2 regions of the Pseudomonas vesperimontis genome follow, and region 2 is predicted to be linked to the other one. Evidence: predicted binding sites of a transcription regulator. Region 2 holds the regulator's gene; the other holds the start of a gene.

Region 1 (9,812 bases), 860 kb from region 2:
GCAAGCCCACGATGCAGTGGCCTACAAAGCCTTCCTGCAAGAAATCGGCTATCTGCTGCCAGAGCCTGCCGACTTCCACGCCACCACCGAGAACGTCGACGAAGAAATCGCCCGCCTCGCCGGGCCCCAGTTGGTGGTGCCGGTGATGAACGCGCGCTTCGCCCTGAACGCGTCCAATGCTCGTTGGGGCTCGCTGTACGATGCTCTCTACGGCACTGACGTGATCAGCGAAGAAGGCGGCGCCGAGAAAGGCCGCGGCTACAACAAGGTTCGTGGTGACAAGGTCATCGCCTTCGCCCGCACCTTCCTCGACGATGCCGCGCCACTGGCCGCCGGCTCCCACGTCGACTCCACTGGCTACAAGATCGTTGACGGCAAGCTGGTCGTCGCCCTTAAAGGCGGCAGCAACAGCGGCCTGCGTGATGACGCGCAACTGATCGGCTTCCAAGGCGCTAGCGATGCGCCCATCGCCGTGCTGCTCAAGCACAACGGCCTGCACTTTGAAATCCAGATTGATGCCAGCACTCCAGTCGGCCAGACCGATGCCGCCGGCGTCAAAGACGTGCTAATGGAAGCGGCACTGACCACCATCATGGATTGCGAAGACTCCGTGGCGGCCGTTGATGCTGACGACAAAGTGGTGATCTACAAAAACTGGCTCGGCCTGATGAAAGGCGACTTGGCTGAAGAGGTTGCCAAAGGCGGCCAGACCTTCACCCGCACCATGAATCCGGACCGCGTTTACACCCAGCCTGCCGGTGGTGAGTTATCCCTGCATGGCCGCAGCCTACTGTTCGTGCGGAACGTCGGCCACCTGATGACCAACCCCGCCATCCTCGACGCCGCTGGCAATGAGGTACCGGAAGGTATCCAAGACGCGCTGTTCACCAGCTTGTGCGCAGTGCACAACCTGAATGGCAACACCAGCCGCAAAAACACTCGCACCGGCTCGGTCTACATTGTTAAACCGAAAATGCACGGCCCAGAGGAAGTGGCGTTCACGACCGAGATTTTCGGCCGTGTTGAAGGCGTTCTCAGCCTGCCGCGCAATACCTTGAAAGTCGGCATCATGGACGAAGAACGGCGCACCACCGTCAACCTCAAGGCTTGCATCAAAGCCGCCAGCGAGCGCGTGGTGTTCATCAACACCGGCTTCCTCGACCGCACCGGCGACGAAATTCACACTTCCATGGAAGCTGGCGCCGTTGTGCGCAAAGCCGCCATGAAAAACGAGAAGTGGATCAGCGCCTACGAGAACAACAACGTTGATGTTGGCCTGGCCACCGGCCTGCAAGGCCGCGCGCAAATCGGCAAAGGCATGTGGGCCATGCCCGACCTGATGGCGGCCATGGTTGAGCAAAAAGTCGCTCACCCAATGGCCGGCGCTAATACCGCCTGGGTGCCGTCGCCAACTGCTGCTGCCTTGCACGCCATGCACTATCACAAGGTGGATGTATTCGCTCGCCAGGCCGAACTGGCTAAGCGCGCGCCGGCATCCGTTGATGACATCCTCAGCATTCCGCTGGCGCAGAACACCAACTGGACGCCTGAGGAAGTTCAGAACGAACTGGACAACAACTCACAAGGCATCCTCGGCTATGTGGTGCGCTGGATCGACCAAGGCGTGGGTTGCTCGAAAGTGCCGGACATCAATGACATCGGCTTGATGGAAGACCGCGCCACCCTGCGCATCTCCAGCCAGCTGCTGGCCAACTGGCTGCGTCATGGCATCGCCACCGAAGAGCAAATTGTTGCCAGCCTCAAGCGCATGGCGCCTGTGGTGGATCGACAGAACGACAGCGACCCGCTGTACCGTCCGCTGGCACCGAACTTCGACAGCAACATCGCGTTCCAGGCTGCCCTGGAACTGGTGGTCGAAGGTACCAAGCAACCGAACGGCTACACCGAGCCTGTCTTGCACCGCCGCCGCCGCGAGTTCAAAGCGGCCAACGGTCTGTAACCTGAGGCTGTAGTGACTCAAAAAACCGCCTCTCGGGGCGGTTTTTTATGGGCGCTGGTCTACCGCTGCAGGTTGCAGCTCAGTATCGACATACACCGTGCAAAGTGCATTATCCTAAATAAGATCAATGCCAAGACCGGGTAAACTCCTCTAAAACATAAGCATAACGTCAGCAGTCTTCTGGCAACATTTGCGCACAGCACGACAGAAGGCAAAAACACTTGGTTGCATGCCAGTATTTTTGCCATGCGTCGATAAATTTGGGCCTCCTTAACTACAGAAGTACTAAGCTCTGCCGAAACAATAATCGACCATACGCAAAGCGTATGGTCAGCACATGACCGATAAATGGCAGGATGCCCACAAAACCAACTCGGTATACTTCGCCCCAAATTGGGACACCTGCCATGCTAAAAAATCTTTCGCTTACCCTAAAGTTTCTGCTGCTGCCTGCGGTTGCGTTGCTTGGCCTGCTGCTGTTTGTCGGCTACACCTCCATGCAACTGGGCAATAACGACAAACGCCTTGTGGACCTTGAAACCCACAGCTTCCCAACGCTGGAGAAAGCCGACGCGGTGATCTTCCAGTACTCGCGTCTGCCTGGCCTGCTTAACAGCGCCGTCGCGGCGGGTGAAATGGAAACTCTGAGCGAGGCCCGGCAAGTACTGACCGAGATTACTAACAAGCAACAGGAGTTGCAGTTACTGGTTGCCGACCGTCAGGACCGTCGTCAAGAGCTGGACGCTTGGCGCACTGCGATCAAGCGCTACGCCGACAACGCGCTGCCCGCCTCGGAGCAACTGATCAAAGGTACTGCCAGTTTCGAAGAGCTGGCGCCAAGCCTAGGCCGCATGGCCACCGACCTAAACGAGGCGCAAAGCCTTGGCACCACGTTCCGCGCGCATGCCTATGAAGACTTCCGCCAGACCCTGGCACAAACTCGCACCGACAATGCCACCACCACCCGAGTTGGCTTTGCTCTGTCTGCCGTGCTGGTCATCTTGGTGAGCATTGTCTCGCTCTTGGTCATACGCGGCATCATGGCCAACGTGCGCGGTGTAATCACCTCGCTGCAAGCCATTGCCAGTGGTGATGGCGACTTAACGCGCCGCGTGAGCGTTGATTCCAACGATGAAATTGGCGAAATGATTCAGCTCTTCAACGGCTTTATCGACAAGCTTCAGTCAACCATCCGCCAAATCATCGAAGCCGCCAACCCATTGGGCAGTATGTCCAAAGAGCTGTATCGGCTCACCCAGGACGCCCAACAAAACTCGGGGTCGCAACAAGGCCATACCGATTCAATCAGCCGCGATATCCTGACCATGACCAACAGCATTCAGGAAGTTGCACATCGTTCGCAGCAGGCCTCCGATGAGGCGGGTGCAGCCACCAAGCAAGCCGATCAAGCCCGGCAAAATATTGGCTCCCTTTCAACCAGCATCAGTGACCTGGGCAGCAGCGTTATGGGTGCGGTCAAGGCCATGGAGCAGCTGGAAGAAGAAACCCAGCAGGTTGGCTCGGTGCTAACGGTTATTCGCAGCATTGCTGAACAAACCAACCTGCTGGCTCTCAACGCAGCCATTGAGGCGGCGCGCGCCGGCGAGCAAGGCCGTGGCTTTGCTGTAGTAGCAGATGAGGTGCGCAACTTAGCGCAAAAAACCGCTGCCTCGACCGCCGAGATCCAAACCATCATTCAACGTCTGCAATCAAGCGCCAACGGCGTGCTTAACGTGATGACGGCCAATGGCGAAAAAGCCCAAAACAGCATCGAGCGTTCGGTGCAAGCCACACAAATTCTTGAAGCCATTGCTGATGCGGTAGGCCATATCAACGAATTGAATGCTGGCATTGCTCAGTTCACCCAAGAGCAAATCGGCCTGTCCAGTTCCATTCAGCAAGACACACAAGTGTTGCAGCAGGACGCACAAGCAACCGCACAAGGTGCACAGGCTACCGCTCGCCTCGGCGAACAATTGGTCAGCACCGGGGATCACCTGCGCGCGGCGACAGCCCAGTTCCGCGTTTAACCTGAAACACACAGGAGCACACCTGAATGAGCAAACGTCACCTTCTCGGCTTGGCCGTCTGCCTGGCCAGCCTGCCAGCCCTTGCAGTTGAGCAAGGCGAGTATCAGCTCAACGGTTTCGGCACCCTCGGCATCACCCACTTGGGCGGCGAGAGCGATCTGGATTACGGTATCCAAGGCCAAACCAACGACAGCTGGCGCGGCGATCAGCTGTCCAAGCTGGCCGTGCAAATGCGTTATGGCATCACCGATACTGTTAGCGTTACCGGCCAACTGATCACCAAACCCACCCAAGACTCGTGGGAAGTAGGGCCCGGCAATTTGTACCTCGCTTGGGAAGCAAGCGACAACCTGACCCTGCGTGGCGGTCGTCTGGGCACTCCGATTTACATGTATTCAGAAACCCTTAACGTCGGTTTCTCTTACCCGTGGCTGCGCTTGCCGGAAGAGGTTTACAGCCTTGTTCAGCTGGCTAACCATGACGGCGCTGATGTGCTGTACAACTTCAATACTGGCGCCGGCACCGTGAGCGTCCAATTAGCCGGCGGCCAAGCGATCAAACGCGATCATTACGCGCTGGATAACATGCAAGACTTGGATTACCGCGATGTTTTCGCGGCCAACGTCGCGCTGTCCACTGATAATTTCGGTACGTTCCGCATCGGCTACGCCGAGGCTGACTTGCAAATCACTGTGGACGAGACAATCACCAATGTCTTTGGTGCACAGGAAAACCGAGTATTCAATGCTCTAGATGCACAGAAAGGCAAGTTCAGCTCAGTTGGCCATCAATATGATAATGGCACATGGTTGAGCGCCGCCGAGGCGGTAAAACTCACCATTGAACAAGATAACGAAGCTGAAGCCACCGCGTTCTACGTCATGGGTGGCCGCCGCTTCGGTGATTACTTGGCGCACGTGACCTATGGCCAACTTGATGAAGTGTCTGGTCGTCAAGTGTCGATGACCTACGGCCTCAACTACAGCATCACGCCTACTGTGACGCTGAAAGGCGAATACAAGCGCGTCGACACCTCACAAACTGATGAGTCCATTGGCGTTTTCAAAGCCAATGCACAGCAGTCTTACGACAATGCCGTCTTCCAGCGCACAGGTGTTTTTGGCGCACCATTGGGCACCCAAGACGCTGACATCTTCAGCGTTGGCGTTGATTTCGTATTTTAAGGAGAGCCTTTATGAAAAAATTGCTTAGCGCTCTCGCACTGCTCAGTTGCACCACTCTGGCGCACGCTGAAGTAGCCGTTATCGTCAATGCGGGTGCCAGCGCGGCACCCAGCCAAGCTGATGTGGCCAATATTTTTCTGGGAAAAGATAAATCCCTAAAAGGTGTTGATCAGGCTGGTTGGAATCCGACTAAGGATAAGTTCTACAGCGCGGTCACCAGCAAAAGCGAATCACAGCTCAAGTCCTACTGGTCCGGGTTGGTGTTCACCGGTAAAGGCCAGCCTCTGCCAAGCGTCGCGGGCGATGCTGACGTTGTGGCTAAGGTTGCGGCTGAAGCAGACGCCATTGGCTATGTTGATGCAGCTGCGGTGAACAGTTCGGTGAAGGTGCTGTTTACCTTGCCGTAAGCATTACCGCTGGACGCACCTTATTCCGTTGCCGTCAGGCAGCGAGTGATAAGGCTGTAGATAAAAACCCTCGGTGCAATTGCCACCGAGGGTTTTTTATTTTGGCCACTGTAGCGAGCGCCCCAGCGCAAACTTAATTCGCCGCGCCCCATAGCCGCCGTGCGTAACCAGGCATGCGGGCTGCTCGGGCAGCACCATGTTCTAGACTTACGTCCAATGGCCAGCGCGGCAGCACCAGCTGACCATGAAAACCTAGACAATCCTGAGGCCGCCCATGAGCAAAGCTGACGCTTTTACCCAGGCAGGCAAGACGGCCGTGCTGCAGAACATCCACGGCACCATGGCATTTCTGCAAAAATTCCCGCCGTTCAACCAGATGGAGTCGGCCCACCTAGCGTACTTGGTGGAGAACTGCCAACTGCGTTTCTATGCTGCAGGCGAAACCATCATCAAACCTGATGATGGCCCGGTTGAGCAGTTCTTTATCGTCAAACAGGGCCGTGTCCACGGTGAGCGCCCGCACTCGGCGCGCAAAGGTACGGAAACCACCTTTGAAATCACCACGGGGGAATGCTTTCCCCTCGCCGCCCTGATCGGCGAGCGCGCAACCCGCACCGAGCATTTAGCCGGCGAAGACACCTTCTGTCTGCTGCTAAACAAGCCCGCCTTTATCAAGCTGTTTGCCCTGTCTAACCCACTGCGAGACTTTGCTTTGCGTGGGGTCAGCAGCCTGCTCGACCAAGTCAACCAGCAAGTGCAAATGCGCGCGGTGGAAACGTTGGGCGCGCAGTACTCGCTGGACACCCGCCTCGGCGAGCTGGCCATGCGCACGCCCATTAGCTGCGCCCCGGCAATGCCGCTGCGTGATGCGGTCAAGCTGATGCATGAGCAGCAGGTCGGCAGCATTGTGATCATCGACCCAGCACACAAACCCTTGGGCATTTTTACCCTGCGTGATTTGCGCCGGGTGGTCGCCGACGGCAGCATGCTGGAACAGCCCATTGCCAGTTTGATGACCCCGGAGCCCTTTTACCTGCCACCCGACGCCAGTGCCTTTGATGCGGCGATGGCCATGACCGAGCGCCATATCGCCCACGTCTGTTTGGTGCAACACGAACAGCTCTGCGGCGTTATTTCCGAGCGCGACCTGTTCAGCTTGCAGCGAGTGGACTTGGTGCATCTGGCGCGGACAATTCGCCATGCGGGGCGAGTGGAAACCCTAGCAGCGCTGCGCAGCGATGTCTGCCAGCTGGTGGACAATATGCTCGCCCACGGCGCCAGCTCCACGCAGATCACTCAGCTGATCACCTTGCTTAACGATCACACCGTGTGCCGGGTCATCGAGCTGACGCTGGAGGACATGGGCGATCCGGGCGCTCCATTCACTTGGCTGGTATTCGGCAGTGAAGGCCGCAGCGAGCAAACCCTGCACACCGATCAGGATAACGGCATTCTCTTCGAGGCTGCTGATGCTGCCGAGGCCGCTGAGATTCGCGGCCGGCTCTTGCCGCTGGCCCATGAAATCAACCTGCGCTTAGCGCAGTGCGGCTTCACCCTGTGCAAGGGCAACATCATGGCCGGTAACCCCGAGCTGTGTTTATCGCGGCAGGAGTGGCGCACGCGCTTCGACAGCTTTGTGCAGGCCGCGACCCCAGAAAACTTGCTGGCTTCAAGTATTTACTTCGATCTGCGCAGCGTCTGGGGCGACCCGCAGGGCTGCGAACAGCTGCGCCAAGGTCTGCTTAAGCAAGTCGCGAGCAACAGCTTATTTCAGCGCATGATGGCTGAAAATGCCCTGCGTCAGCGCCCACCCGTTGGGCTGTTCCGCGACTTCGTGGTGGCCCGCAAAGGCGCTGAAAAAGACACCTTGGACCTCAAAGTGCAGGGCCTGACGCCCTTTGTCGATGGTGCACGCTTACTGGCACTGGTGCATGGCGTGAGCACTTGCAACACCCTTGAGCGCCTGCGCGCGCTGATCGACCAAGGCGTCATCGAGGCGCAGGATGGCGCCGCCTATGAAGAGGCTTACCACTACATTCAACAGGCACGCATGCAGCAACACCAACTGCAGGCACGCAATAACCAGCCGTACTCCAACCGGGTTGACCCCGATAATCTTAATCATTTGGATCGACGCATCCTGCGTGAGTCTTTCCGCCAGGCGCAGCGGCTGCAAAGCAGCCTGGCCGTGAGGTATCAGTTATGAGTAAGTTCGCTTGGTTTACGGGCCGCAGCCCAGCGCTGACCGAAGCGCAACTGCAGCGCCGGCAAAACCTAGCGCCAGCCGCCCCATTAGATGAGCGCTCGTTGCAGCAACAGCGCTTCGTCGTATTGGATCTGGAAACCAGCGGCCTGCATATGCGCCGCGATTTAGTGTTGTCGATTGGCGCAGTGGTCATCGAAAACGCGGCCATCGACCTTAGCCAGCAATTCGAATGCACCCTGCAACGCGAGGGGCATCAAGCCAGCGCCAGCACCCTGATCCACGGCATTGCACCTAGCGAGATCGCCAAGGGCGATGAGCCTGCCGAAGCATTGTTGGCCTTTATGCAGTTTGTCGGTGACAGCCCGCTGTTGGCCTTCCATGCCGAGTTCGACCAACGCATGCTCGCGCGCGCGCTCAAGCAAAGCCTGGGCTATCGCTTGCAACATGCGTTTGTTGATGTCGCGGAAATCGCTCCGCTGCTATGCCCTAATGCCAGCGTGGGCAACGCCGGTCTGGACGGCTGGACGCAGCATTTCGGCCTCCAGGTGCAGCAACGTCATCACGCCAGCGCCGACGCACTGGTTACCGCTGAACTGGCGCTGATCCTGTTTAGCAAAGCACGTCAGCAAGGCCTCGACAGCCTGCCCCGGCTGTTGCAGCAGCTCAACAGCCGGCGCCGTCAGCGCGCGCATTCAATGTAGGCTTCAAGCCTCAATACCCTAAAGGGCGGATATACCGACGTATTGTCCGCCATTGCGCAGGCACAGAATGTAGGGTGGATGACGCTCTTTTCATCCACCACGGGGTAGGCCAGCAATCCTGGTGGATGAATAAAGCGTTATCCAGCCTACGCAAAACCCTATAAATCGCGCATCAACAAGCCATAGCCCACCTGCACATCCGGCGGCACGGGCAGGTACAGTACGTGGCCGTCACCGGGGGCGACGGACATCGCCTGGCCGTTACGGTTTTCTAATTGCTCTAGGGTGAAACGCAGGTTTCCCTGAGGGGTCATCAGCTCCAGCCCATCGCCAATAGCAAAGCGATTTTTCACCTTCACCTCTGCCAGCTCACCGCGCCGCTCACCCGTCAGCTCGCCGACAAACTGCTGTTGATCTGAGTGTGAACTGCCGCGCTCGTAGTTCTGATACTCATCATGCACATGGCGGCGCAAAAAGCCTTCGGTGTAACCGCGATGGGCCAAGGATTCCAGGGTGCTCATCAGGCGCTTGTCGAACGGTTTGCCGGCGATGGCATCATCAATGGCCTTGCGGTACACCTGAGCAGTACGCGCCACGTAGTAGTGGGATTTGGTGCGGCCCTCAATTTTCAGCGAGTGCACACCCATCTGCACCAGGCGCTCGACATGCTGCACCGCGCGCAGGTCCTTGGAGTTCATGATGTAAGTGCCGTGCTCATCTTCAAAGGCAGGCATGGGCTCGTCCGGGCGCGTGGCATCCTGCAGCAAAAATACCTGCTCGGTAGGCGCACCGACACCCAAGGTGGGCTCGACGATGCGTACGATATCGCCCTGCTCGTTCTGCGCGCCCTGCTCGGCGGTGTACTCCCAGCGACAGGCATTGGTGCAACTGCCCTGATTGGGGTCGCGCTTGTTGATGTAGCCCGACAACAAGCAACGTCCGGAATAGGCCATGCACAGGGCGCCGTGGACAAACACCTCCAGCTGCATGCCCGGCACTTCACTGCGGATTTCGCCGATTTCCTCCAGCGACAGCTCGCGTGACAGGATGACCCGGCTCAGTCCCTGCTGCTGCCAGAATTTCACGCTGGCCCAGTTCACCGCATTGGCCTGCACAGAAAGGTGAATCGGCATCTGCGGGAAATGTTCACGCACCAGCATGATCAAGCCCGGGTCGGACATGATCAGCGCATCCGGCCCCATTTCGATCACCGGCGCCAAGTCCTTGAGAAAGGTCTTCAGTTTGGCGTTATGCGGGGCGATATTGACCACCACATAGAACTGCTTGCCTTGGGCATGCGCCTCGGCAATACCTAAGGCCAGGT
Region 2 (9,812 bases):
GACAGGTCGAGGTGGAAGATTTCATTGACGTTAACCAGCGGGAAGGCAAACGCTTGATTTGCCAACATGACCATCAGCGTTGGCATGATCGCCAGCGTCAACGGCACTTTAATGACGATCTTCGAACCCTGGCCCTTAACCGAAAACACGTTAACGGTGCCATTGAGCTGGGAGATCTTGGTTTTCACCACATCCATGCCCACACCACGGCCAGATACATCTGAAATCTCGGTTTTAGTCGAGAACCCCGGCGCAAAAATCAGGTTGTAACATTCAAACTCGTTGAGGCGATCGGCAGCGTCTTTATCCAACAGACCTTTTTCCACGGCTTTGGCGCGCAGTACGTCAGCGTCCATGCCCTTACCGTCATCAGAGATCGACAAGAGAATATGATCACCTTCCTGCTCGGCGGAGAGGATTACCTTACCACCACGTGCTTTGCCCGACGCTTCGCGCTCTTCCGGCGTTTCAATACCATGGTCGACCGCGTTACGCACCAAGTGCACCAGCGGGTCGGCTAGCGCCTCTACCAAGTTCTTGTCGAGGTCGGTTTCTTCACCGACCAGCTCTAAGTTGATCTCTTTTTTAAGGTTGCGGGCAAGATCACGAACCAGACGCGGGAAGCGCCCGAAGACCTTTTTGATCGGCTGCATACGGGTTTTCATTACCGCCGTTTGCAAATCAGCCGTAACCACATCCAAGTTTGAAACTGCCTTGGACATGGCTTCATCGCCGCTGCTGGAACCCAGGCGGACCAGACGGTTACGCACCAATACCAGCTCACCGACCATATTCATGATCTCATCCAGCCGCGCGGTGTCGACCCGCACAGTGGTTTCTGCTTCGCTGGGTGGCGAGGCCTTCTCTGCTACAGGCGCGGAGGGTGCTGAAACTGGCGGCTTGGCCGGTGCAGGTTTAGCTTCGGGCGGGGCTGCGGGCTTAGCTACAGCTTTAGGGGCTTGCGCTGGCTTGGGCGCTGAAGATGGTGCGGGTGCGGGTGCGGGTGCGGGTGCAACAGGCTTGATCACCTCAGGCTCGACAAACCTACCTTTACCGTGAAGTTGATCGAGCAAGGCCTCAAACTCATCATCGGTAATATCACCACTCGCTGCCTCGGCAGGCTTAACGCTGGCAGCTGGAGCAACAGGTGCTGCTGCAGCCGGCGCCGCGAACTGGCCTTTGCCATGCAATTGATCGAGTAGTGACTCAAATTCGTCATCGGTAATTTCGTTACTGCCCGCCGTTGCAGGGGCCGGAGTTGTAGGCGCAGAGACGACTTCAGGCGCTACAAACTGACCCTTACCATGCAGCTGGTCGAGCAACGATTCAAATTCATCATCGGTAATTTCATCGCCACTGGCCGCGCTGGCCGCCGGCGCCTGCACATTATCCAGGGAGCCGAGTAACTGCTCGAACTCAGTGTCAGTTATGTCGTCAGCGACTGGCTCAGGTTCGGGTGCTGCAATCGCGTCAGGCAACGCGCTATCATCGGCGCCGCCTGGTTCAGCCATACGCGCCAAAGCGGCTAGTAACTCAGGGGTAGCAGGAGTCAGGCTGGTACGTTCGCGTACCTCAGTGAACATACTGGTGACGGCATCCAGTGCTTCCAGCACCACGTCCATCAATGCGGAGTCGACGCGTCGCTCACCCTTGCGCAGGATGTCGAAGACGTTTTCTGCGATGTGACAGCATTCCACCAACTCATTGAGCTGGAGAAACCCGGCACCGCCTTTGACCGTATGAAAACCGCGGAAAATAGCATTTAGCAGATTCTTATCGTCGGGTCGACTTTCCAGCTCTACAAGCTGTTCAGACAACAGTTCAATAATCTCGCCGGCCTCTACCAGGAAGTCCTGAAGGATTTCTTCATCGGCGCCGAAGCTCATAAGACGTGCTCCTAAAATCCCAGACTGGAAAGCAGGTCGTCGACATCATCTTGATTAGATGCGACGTCTTCACGCTTATCGGCATGAATCTGCGGACCTTCACCATGGGAAGGTTCTTTTTGTTTTTCTTGTTCGGCGCGGAGCATCTCGCGGTTGTGCTCAATGCCGGCAAACTGATCCACTTGGCTGGCCATTAGCACCAGTTTCAGCAGGTTACTTTCAACTTCAGTGACCAACTGGGTGACGCGTTTAATCACCTGCCCTGTTAAGTCCTGAAAATCTTGGGCCAGCATGATGTCGTTCAGATTGGCCGACAGTTTGGCGCCATCACGCTCGCTGCGATCGAGAAACGACTCAACCCGTTTAGCCAACTCACGAAAGTTGTCAGCGCTCATCTCGCGGCGCATAAATCGCCCCCAGTCAGCACTTAAACTATGCGCTTCATCGCTAAAACCATTGACCAGCGGGGTACTTTGCTCGACCAAGTCCATGGTGCGATTAGCCGCTTTCTCGGTCATCGTCACCACGTAATTCAAACGTTCAGTGGCATCGGTGATTTGTGAAACCTCGGTAGCATGCGGCATACGAGGGTCGAGTTGGAAATTGACGATGGCGTTATGCAGCTCTCGGGTCAGCTTGCCGACCTCATGATACAAGCCACGGTCGCGCGCCTTGTTCAGGTCATGTATCAGCTGTACCGCTTCACCAAAGTTGCCACGTTCAAGGCTGTCTACCAGTTGGCGAGCACTGTGTTTCAAGGACGACTCAAGATCACCCTGAGCGGAATCATTATGTTCCATAGAACCCTCATGGCAGACATCAGCCGTTGACGCGCTCGAAGATTTTCTCAATCTTCTCTTTAAGTACCTGAGCAGTGAACGGCTTAACTACATAACCGTTAACACCCGCTTGGGCGGCCTCGATGATCTGATCGCGCTTGGCTTCTGCCGTGACCATCAGTACCGGCAGCGTTTTTAGGCGATCATCCGCACGCACAGCGCGCAGCAAGTCGATACCGGTCATGCCAGGCATGTTCCAGTCCGTGACCAAAAAGTCAAAACTGCCGCTTTGCAGCATCGGCAGCGCCGTTACGCCGTCATCCGCTTCGGCGGTGTTGGTAAACCCCAAATCACGCAAGAGGTTCTTAATGATTCGTCGCATCGTTGAAAAGTCATCAACGATGAGGATTTTCATGTTCTTGTCCAAGTCGACCTCCGTACAGTCCCAAACGCACCCAGCGACCTGTGTGCGCCTTTAATCGTGAAATCGGCGAGCATTAACGTGCAATTCAGCGGGCACGCCATTCAGCTAGGCGGGCACGCAAGCGAGCAGCACACTGACTGTGTAACTGGCTTACTCGTGACTCGCTAACCCCCAACACTGCACCAATCTCTTTTAGATTTAATTCTTCATCGTAATACAGTGCTAACACTAGGCGCTCGCGCTCTGGCAAGCCAGCAATGGCATCTGCTAGGGCCGCTTGAAAACGTTGATCTTCCAAATCACGAGAGGGTTCAAGGTGATTGCTGCCAGCATCCTCATCCATCGCGCCGTGCTCGCCGTCCTGCAACAGGTCGTCGAAGCTGAATAGGCGGCTGCCTAGCGTGTCGCCAAGAATGCCGTAGTAATCTTCAAGACTCAATTCTAGTTCGGCCGCAACCTCTTGATCTTTAGCGTCTCGACCCGTTCTGGCCTCAACTTTCCTAATCGCGTCACTGACCATGCGGCTATTACGGTGCACCGAACGCGGCGCCCAATCACCTTTGCGCACCTCGTCAAGCATGGAGCCACGTATGCGGATGCCCACAAACGTCTCGAAACTGGCTCCTTTGCTGGAATCGTATTTTTTTGAAGCTTCAAGTAGGCCGATCATCCCGGCTTGAATCAAATCGTCAACCTGCACATTGGCCGGTAAGCGCGCCAGCAGGTGATAGGCAATGCGTTTGACCAGAGGCGCGTAGCGCTCGATCAACTGGTGCTGTGCGTCTTGCGCCTGCGCCTTGCTATACATACGTAGTCCAGAGGCTGCTGTCATAGGGCCGCGTCTGCGAGCGGTTGTTGCACCAAACGCTCAACGAAAAATTCCAAATGCCCGCGCGGGTTAGCGGGTAGCGGCCATGCGTCAACTTTTTGCGCGATGGCTTTAAACGCCAGCGCGCACTTGGAGCGCGGGAAGGCTTCGTAAACCGCGCGCTGCTTCTGTACCGCCTTGCGCACGGACTCATCGTAAGGCACCGCACCGACATATTGCAGGGCAACATCGAGGAAACGGTCTGTGACTTTAGTCAGCTTAGCAAACAGGTTACGACCTTCTTGCGGGCTGTGAGCCATATTGGCTAAAACGCGAAAGCGATTCATGCCGTGGTCGCGGTTGAGCAATTTAATCAGGGCGTAGGCGTCGGTAATTGAGGTTGGCTCATCACACACGACCACCAGCACTTCCTGCGCTGCACGCACGAAGCTGACGACGCCATCACCAATTCCAGCAGCTGTGTCGATGATCAATACATCCAGGTTGTCGCTAATATCACTAAACGCTTGGATTAACCCGGCATGCTGCATAGGCGACAGCTGCACCATACTCTGAATACCTGAGGCCGCCGGGACAATGCGGATACCACCCGGGCCCTGCAACAACACATCGCGCAGATCACATTCGCCACTGATCACATCTTCCAGAGTGCGCTTGGCTGTCAGCCCCAACAACACGTCGACGTTGGCCAAGCCAAGGTCGGCGTCCAACAACATCACTCGCCGACCTAGATCAGCCAGAGCTATCGCCAGATTGACTGAGACGTTGGTCTTACCGACGCCACCCTTGCCGCCGGTCACCGCAATCACCTGTACGGGATGCATACCCATAATTTCTAACACCTTGTCTAACGTCGACTGGAGCCACTTGATCGGTTAAGTACCGTCCCACCTAACAGCATGGCGCTTAACTGACGCGCTGTGTGGGCTGCTGGTACAGGTCGGCAAACATCTCCGCCATCGTATCCTCGCTCGGTTCTTGGGTCGCCTGCAGCCCAACGGCTCGGCTGACCAATTGATGACTGCGCGGGATCTGCAGATCATCAGGAATACGTGGCCCATCAGTTAGGTAGGCTACCGGTAGACGCTGGCTAATAGCCAGACCTAAAACCTCACCCAAGCTGGTGGCCTCATCGGCCTTGGTGATAATGCAACCGCTCAAACCACAACGCTTGTAACTATGGTAGGCGGCTTTGAGCACTTGACTCTGACTGGTAGAGGCCATAACCAGATAATTTTTTGCATTAACGCCTCGACTGGCCAGGGTTTCCAGTTGCATACGCAACGCTGGATCATTAGCCGGGAGACCCGCTGTATCAATCAGCACCACCCGCTTACGCGCCAGCGGGGCAAGGGCTTGAGTCAAGGACTGGCCTGGATCAACCAAGGTGACGGGCACATTAAGAATACGACCCAAGGTTTTCAGTTGCTCCTGCGCACCGATGCGGTAGCTGTCCAAACTGACCAAGGCAATATGTTGCGCACCGTATTTAAGTACATAGCGTGCGGCGAGCTTGGCTAAGGTGGTGGTTTTACCCATGCCGGCAGGACCCACTAATGCAATAACACCGCCGTCTTCCATCGGCTCCTGCTTCGGTGTTTTGATCGCATGAGCCAAATGCGCCAACAGCATGCGCCAGGCTTGGCGGGGCTCGGAAATAGTGGAAATGCGCTCAAGTAAAGCTTTTGCCAGCTCGGCAGATAAGCCCATGCGCTGCAGTCGACGCCATAAATTGGCTTGCTGCGGGCGACGCGTTTGCAGTTGCCCCCAAGCGATCGAACCCAACTGCACTTCAATTAATTCGCGCAAGCCATGCAGCTCGAAGCGCATGGCATCGAGAGCGCCCTGATCCGTTGTGGCAGTCGACGCGCGCGCCGGGCGCAAAACATCAGCAAAGCTAGCAACGGGCGCAGTGGCAACCGCGCCAAACAACTGGCGATCTTTACCGGCATCAACCTGAGCACGGGTTGTCAGCTCAGCCTGCGCGGTGGCGATCTTCGCTTGAGTTTTGCGCAATTCGGCTTCCAGTGCCGGATTAGGCTGGCGCGATGGCGCAGCGGGCACTTGGTAGTCCAATGCTGCCGTCAGCTCAACGCCACCAGCAACCCGGCGATTGCCTATGATCGAGGCATCGGCACCCAGCTCATCACGCACCAGCTTCATGGCGGTACGCATATCGGCGGCGAAAAATCGTTTGACCTGCATGGCCTGTAACCTCGGTTAGTTCTGACCCACCGTCGCAACGATGGTGACCTGCTTGTTATCCGGAATTTCCTGGTATGCCAGCACATGGATACTCGGAACTGCCAGCCGCGCGAATCGCGAGAGCATCGCCCGGACCGGACCGGCCACCAGCAGTATCACTGGTTTGCCGAGCATCTCCTGACGCTGCGCCGCTTCCACCAGGGATCGCTGCAGCTTCTCAGCCATGCCAGGCTCCAAGAGGATGCCCTCCTCTGAGCCTTGCCCGGCCTTCTGAATACTGTTGAGCAATATCTGTTCCAACCTAGGTTCTAAGGTGATCACAGGCAGCTCAAGCTCTAGTCCCACAATGCTTTGCACGATTGCACGAGCCAGCGCGACGCGCACCGCCGACACCATCGCGGCGGGATCTTGACTCTTCACTGCCACATTGGCGATGGCCTCGGCGATGGTGCGAATATCACGCACCGGCACCTGCTCTTGCAGCAAACTCTGCAAGACCTTGAGCAGGGTCGACAGGCTGATCATGCCAGGTACCAGCTCCTCGGCCAGCTTGGGCGAGCTTTTGGCTAGCAACTGCATCAACTGCTGCACCTCTTCATGGCCAAGCAACTCGTGGGCATGCTTGTGCAACACTTGGTTGAGGTGCGTGGCAACCACGGTACTGGCATCCACCACGGTGTAACCCAGCGACTGCGCCTGGTCACGCTGGCTCGGGTCGATCCACACCGCCTCAAGACCGAAAGCCGGGTCTTTAGCAGCAATGCCATTGAGTGGGCCAAACACTTGGCCGGGATTGATCGCCAACTCACGATCGGGATACACCTCTGCCTCGGCCACGCTGACGCCCATCAGGGTCAATCGGTAGGCGTTGGGCTGCAGGTCGAGGTTGTCGCGAATGTGCACCGAAGGCATCAAAAAACCCATCTCTTGGGACAGCTTCTTGCGTACGCCTTTAATTCGCGCCAGCAACTGACCACCCTGGTTGCGGTCAACCAGTGGGATCAGCCGATAACCCACTTCTAGGCCGACCATGTCCACTGGCGTGACGTCATCCCAACCTAACTCTTTGACCTCTTGAGACTTCTGCGCCGGCAGCAAGTCTTGCTGGCGCTGCACTTCCTTGACTTCGCTTTCCGCGACCACACGTTGCTTGTTAGCAATCCAATAAGCCGCACCCGCTGCCGCCAGACCCAAGCTGATAAAGAAGAAATGTGGCATGCCGGGGACCATGCCCATGATGATCATGATCGCAGCGGTCACGGCCAGCGCGCGAGGCGAGGCAAACATCTGCCGATTAACCTGCGCGCCCATGTCTTCTGAGCTGGACACCCGCGTCACCATCACCGCCGCAGCCGTTGACAGCAGCAGTGAAGGAATCTGCGCGACCAGACCATCACCAATGGTCAGCAGGGTGTAAATCTTGCCAGCCTCAGAGAATGGCAGGTCATGCTGGAAAATGCCGATGGCAATGCCGCCAATCAGGTTAATAAACAGAATCAGCAGGCCAGCAATCGCATCGCCGCGCACGAATTTGCTGGCACCGTCCATAGAGCCGTAAAAATCCGCTTCTTGAGAGACTTCCGAGCGGCGTTTTTTGGCTTCAACCTGATCAATCAATCCGGCATTTAAGTCAGCGTCGATGGCCATTTGCTTGCCGGGCATGGCATCCAGGGTGAAACGCGCACTCACCTCGGAAATACGCCCGGCGCCCTTGGTGACCACCACAAAGTTGATGATCATCAAAATAGCGAACACCACGATACCGACCACGTAGTTGCCGCCGATCACCACCTCACCAAACGACTGGATAACCTTACCCGCGGCGCCATGACCATCTTGACCGTTGAGCAAAACCACGCGTGTGGAGGCGACGTTGAGCGCCAGGCGCAACAGGGTCGCGGCCAGCAGAACAGTGGGGAAAACCGCGAAATCTAGGGGGCGCAACGCATAGATCGCAACCAACAGCACCACAATCGACAAAGCAATGCTGAAGGTAAACAGCACGTCGAGAAGAAACGGTGGAATGGGCAACATGACCATGCCGAGCATGACCAGCAGCATGAGCGGTATGCCCAGGTTGCCCTGCTTCAACCCTGACAGGTTGCTGCGCACATCACCGATCATTTGCGAGCGATCTATTGCCACACCACTACCCCAACCCATTCAATCTTTTGACGCTTGATGCGCCTTCGGGAAGGGTTTTGCAAGAAGCTGTCCAACTTTGCCTGGCTCAGGTAATCAGCAGGCAAGTGACGTGATGGCAGCGCATGGAAAATCAGTCGTCACGACGTAAATCAGGCGGGATAGGGATATCGGGGAGAGGGCCGGGACGCTTGCCCTTGCCTGCTTGGTATTGACGCAGTTGGTAGACGTAAGCCAGTACCTGAGCAATTGCCAGATACAGGCCAGCAGGGATTTCCTGATCCAAATCGGTGGAGTAAAACACCGCTCGCGCCAGCGCCGGAGACTCCAGCACCATGACCTTGTGTTCATTGGCGATTTCGCGAATTTTCAATGCGGTAAAGTCACCACCCTTGGCCAGCAGCACCGGCGCACTGCCCTTGGCTGGATCATATTTGAGCGCCACGGCGAAGTGCGTCGGGTTGGTGATGACCACATCGGCATCCGGCACCGACTGCATCATGCGCCGTTCAGCCATTTCCCGCTGCAGCTGGCGAATCCGCTGTTTGACCTCCGGCTTACCTTCACTGTCCTTGTATTCGTCGCGCACTTCCTGCTGGGTCATCATCAGCTTCTGCTTGCTGCTCCAGAGCTGGAATGGCACATCTACAGCCGCAATCAAAATCAACCCGCAGGACATCCACAGGGCGCTCCAGCCAACAACCGTCATGGAATGCAGAATGGCCGACTCAAGCGGCTCATGGACAATCGCTAGCAAGTCGCCCTGCCAGGCTGACAATACGGCAACGCCTACCAGCAGAATCAGCACAAATTTGGCAAAGGCTTTGAGCAACTGAGCCAGCGCTTGTACAGAAAACATCCGCTTTAACCCCGCCAGCGGATTCATTCGACTGGCCTTGGGCGCCAGAGCTTCAGTAGAAAAGATCCAACCCCCCAGGGAAATGGGGCCAACAATAGAGGCAATAAGCAGCAAAATAAACAACGGGAACAATGCTTCCAAGGCCATCTGCCCGGACGCTGCTAACCAAAGGCCCATGCTGCGCTCATCCATAATCACCTCGCGCGGCAAGGAGAAATTGCTGCGCATGATGTCCAGCATGGAATTGCCCATACTGCCGCCAAAGGCGAGGAGGCCGCCAAAGCCGCCCAAGGTAATTGCGAGGGTATTGAGTTCCTGAGAGCGCGCCGTCTCACCCTTCTCACGGGATTCACGTACCCGTTTTTCCGTGGGTTCTTCACTTTTTTCGGCACCGCTCTCGGATTCAGCCACGGCTTATCTGGCTCCTGCCATTTCACGGAGAAACTGCAGCGCCTCAGTGGCAAACCGCTGGTACTGGGAGAGGATGTCGGCCATGCCAATCCAGACAATAACCAAACCCAAAACCAAGGTCAGCGGAAAACCGATTGAGAAGATATTTAGCTGCGGCGCGGCGCGGGTCATAACGCCAAATGCCAGGTTAACCACCAATAGCGCGGTAATCGCCGGCAATACTAAAAGCAAAGCGGCACCGATGACCCAACCCAGTTTGTTGGCAATTTCCCAGTAA

What was found. Region 2 encodes FliA, which starts transcription of late flagellar genes. Its sites were predicted from a motif close to CTAAAGTTTNNNNNNNNNNNGCCGNTAA; they were not measured.
Region 1: WF513_RS01750 (methyl-accepting chemotaxis protein) is a predicted target of FliA. The motif match lies at 2,191-2,218, and genes of this name have one in related genera.

Annotation. Positions count from the first base shown of each region.
Region 1 is NZ_CP149803.1:359,391-369,202, reverse strand. It holds gene WF513_RS01755 (malate synthase G) at 1-1,960, shown strand, start outside; gene WF513_RS01750 (methyl-accepting chemotaxis protein) at 2,368-3,990, shown strand; gene WF513_RS01745 (hypothetical protein) at 4,017-5,174, shown strand; gene WF513_RS01740 (phosphate ABC transporter substrate-binding protein) at 5,186-5,581, shown strand; gene WF513_RS01735 (putative nucleotidyltransferase substrate binding domain-containing protein) at 5,856-7,787, shown strand; gene WF513_RS01730 (3'-5' exonuclease) at 7,784-8,488, shown strand; gene yegQ (tRNA 5-hydroxyuridine modification protein YegQ) at 8,647-9,812, opposite strand, start outside.
Region 2 is NZ_CP149803.1:1,219,601-1,229,412, reverse strand. It holds gene WF513_RS05795 (chemotaxis protein CheA) at 1-1,886, opposite strand, end outside; gene WF513_RS05790 (protein phosphatase CheZ) at 1,898-2,686, opposite strand; gene WF513_RS05785 (chemotaxis response regulator CheY) at 2,706-3,080, opposite strand; gene fliA (RNA polymerase sigma factor FliA) at 3,175-3,921, opposite strand; gene fleN (flagellar synthesis regulator FleN) at 3,918-4,748, opposite strand; gene flhF (flagellar biosynthesis protein FlhF) at 4,825-6,123, opposite strand; gene flhA (flagellar biosynthesis protein FlhA) at 6,139-8,262, opposite strand; gene flhB (flagellar biosynthesis protein FlhB) at 8,399-9,535, opposite strand; gene fliR (flagellar biosynthetic protein FliR) at 9,539-9,812, opposite strand, start outside.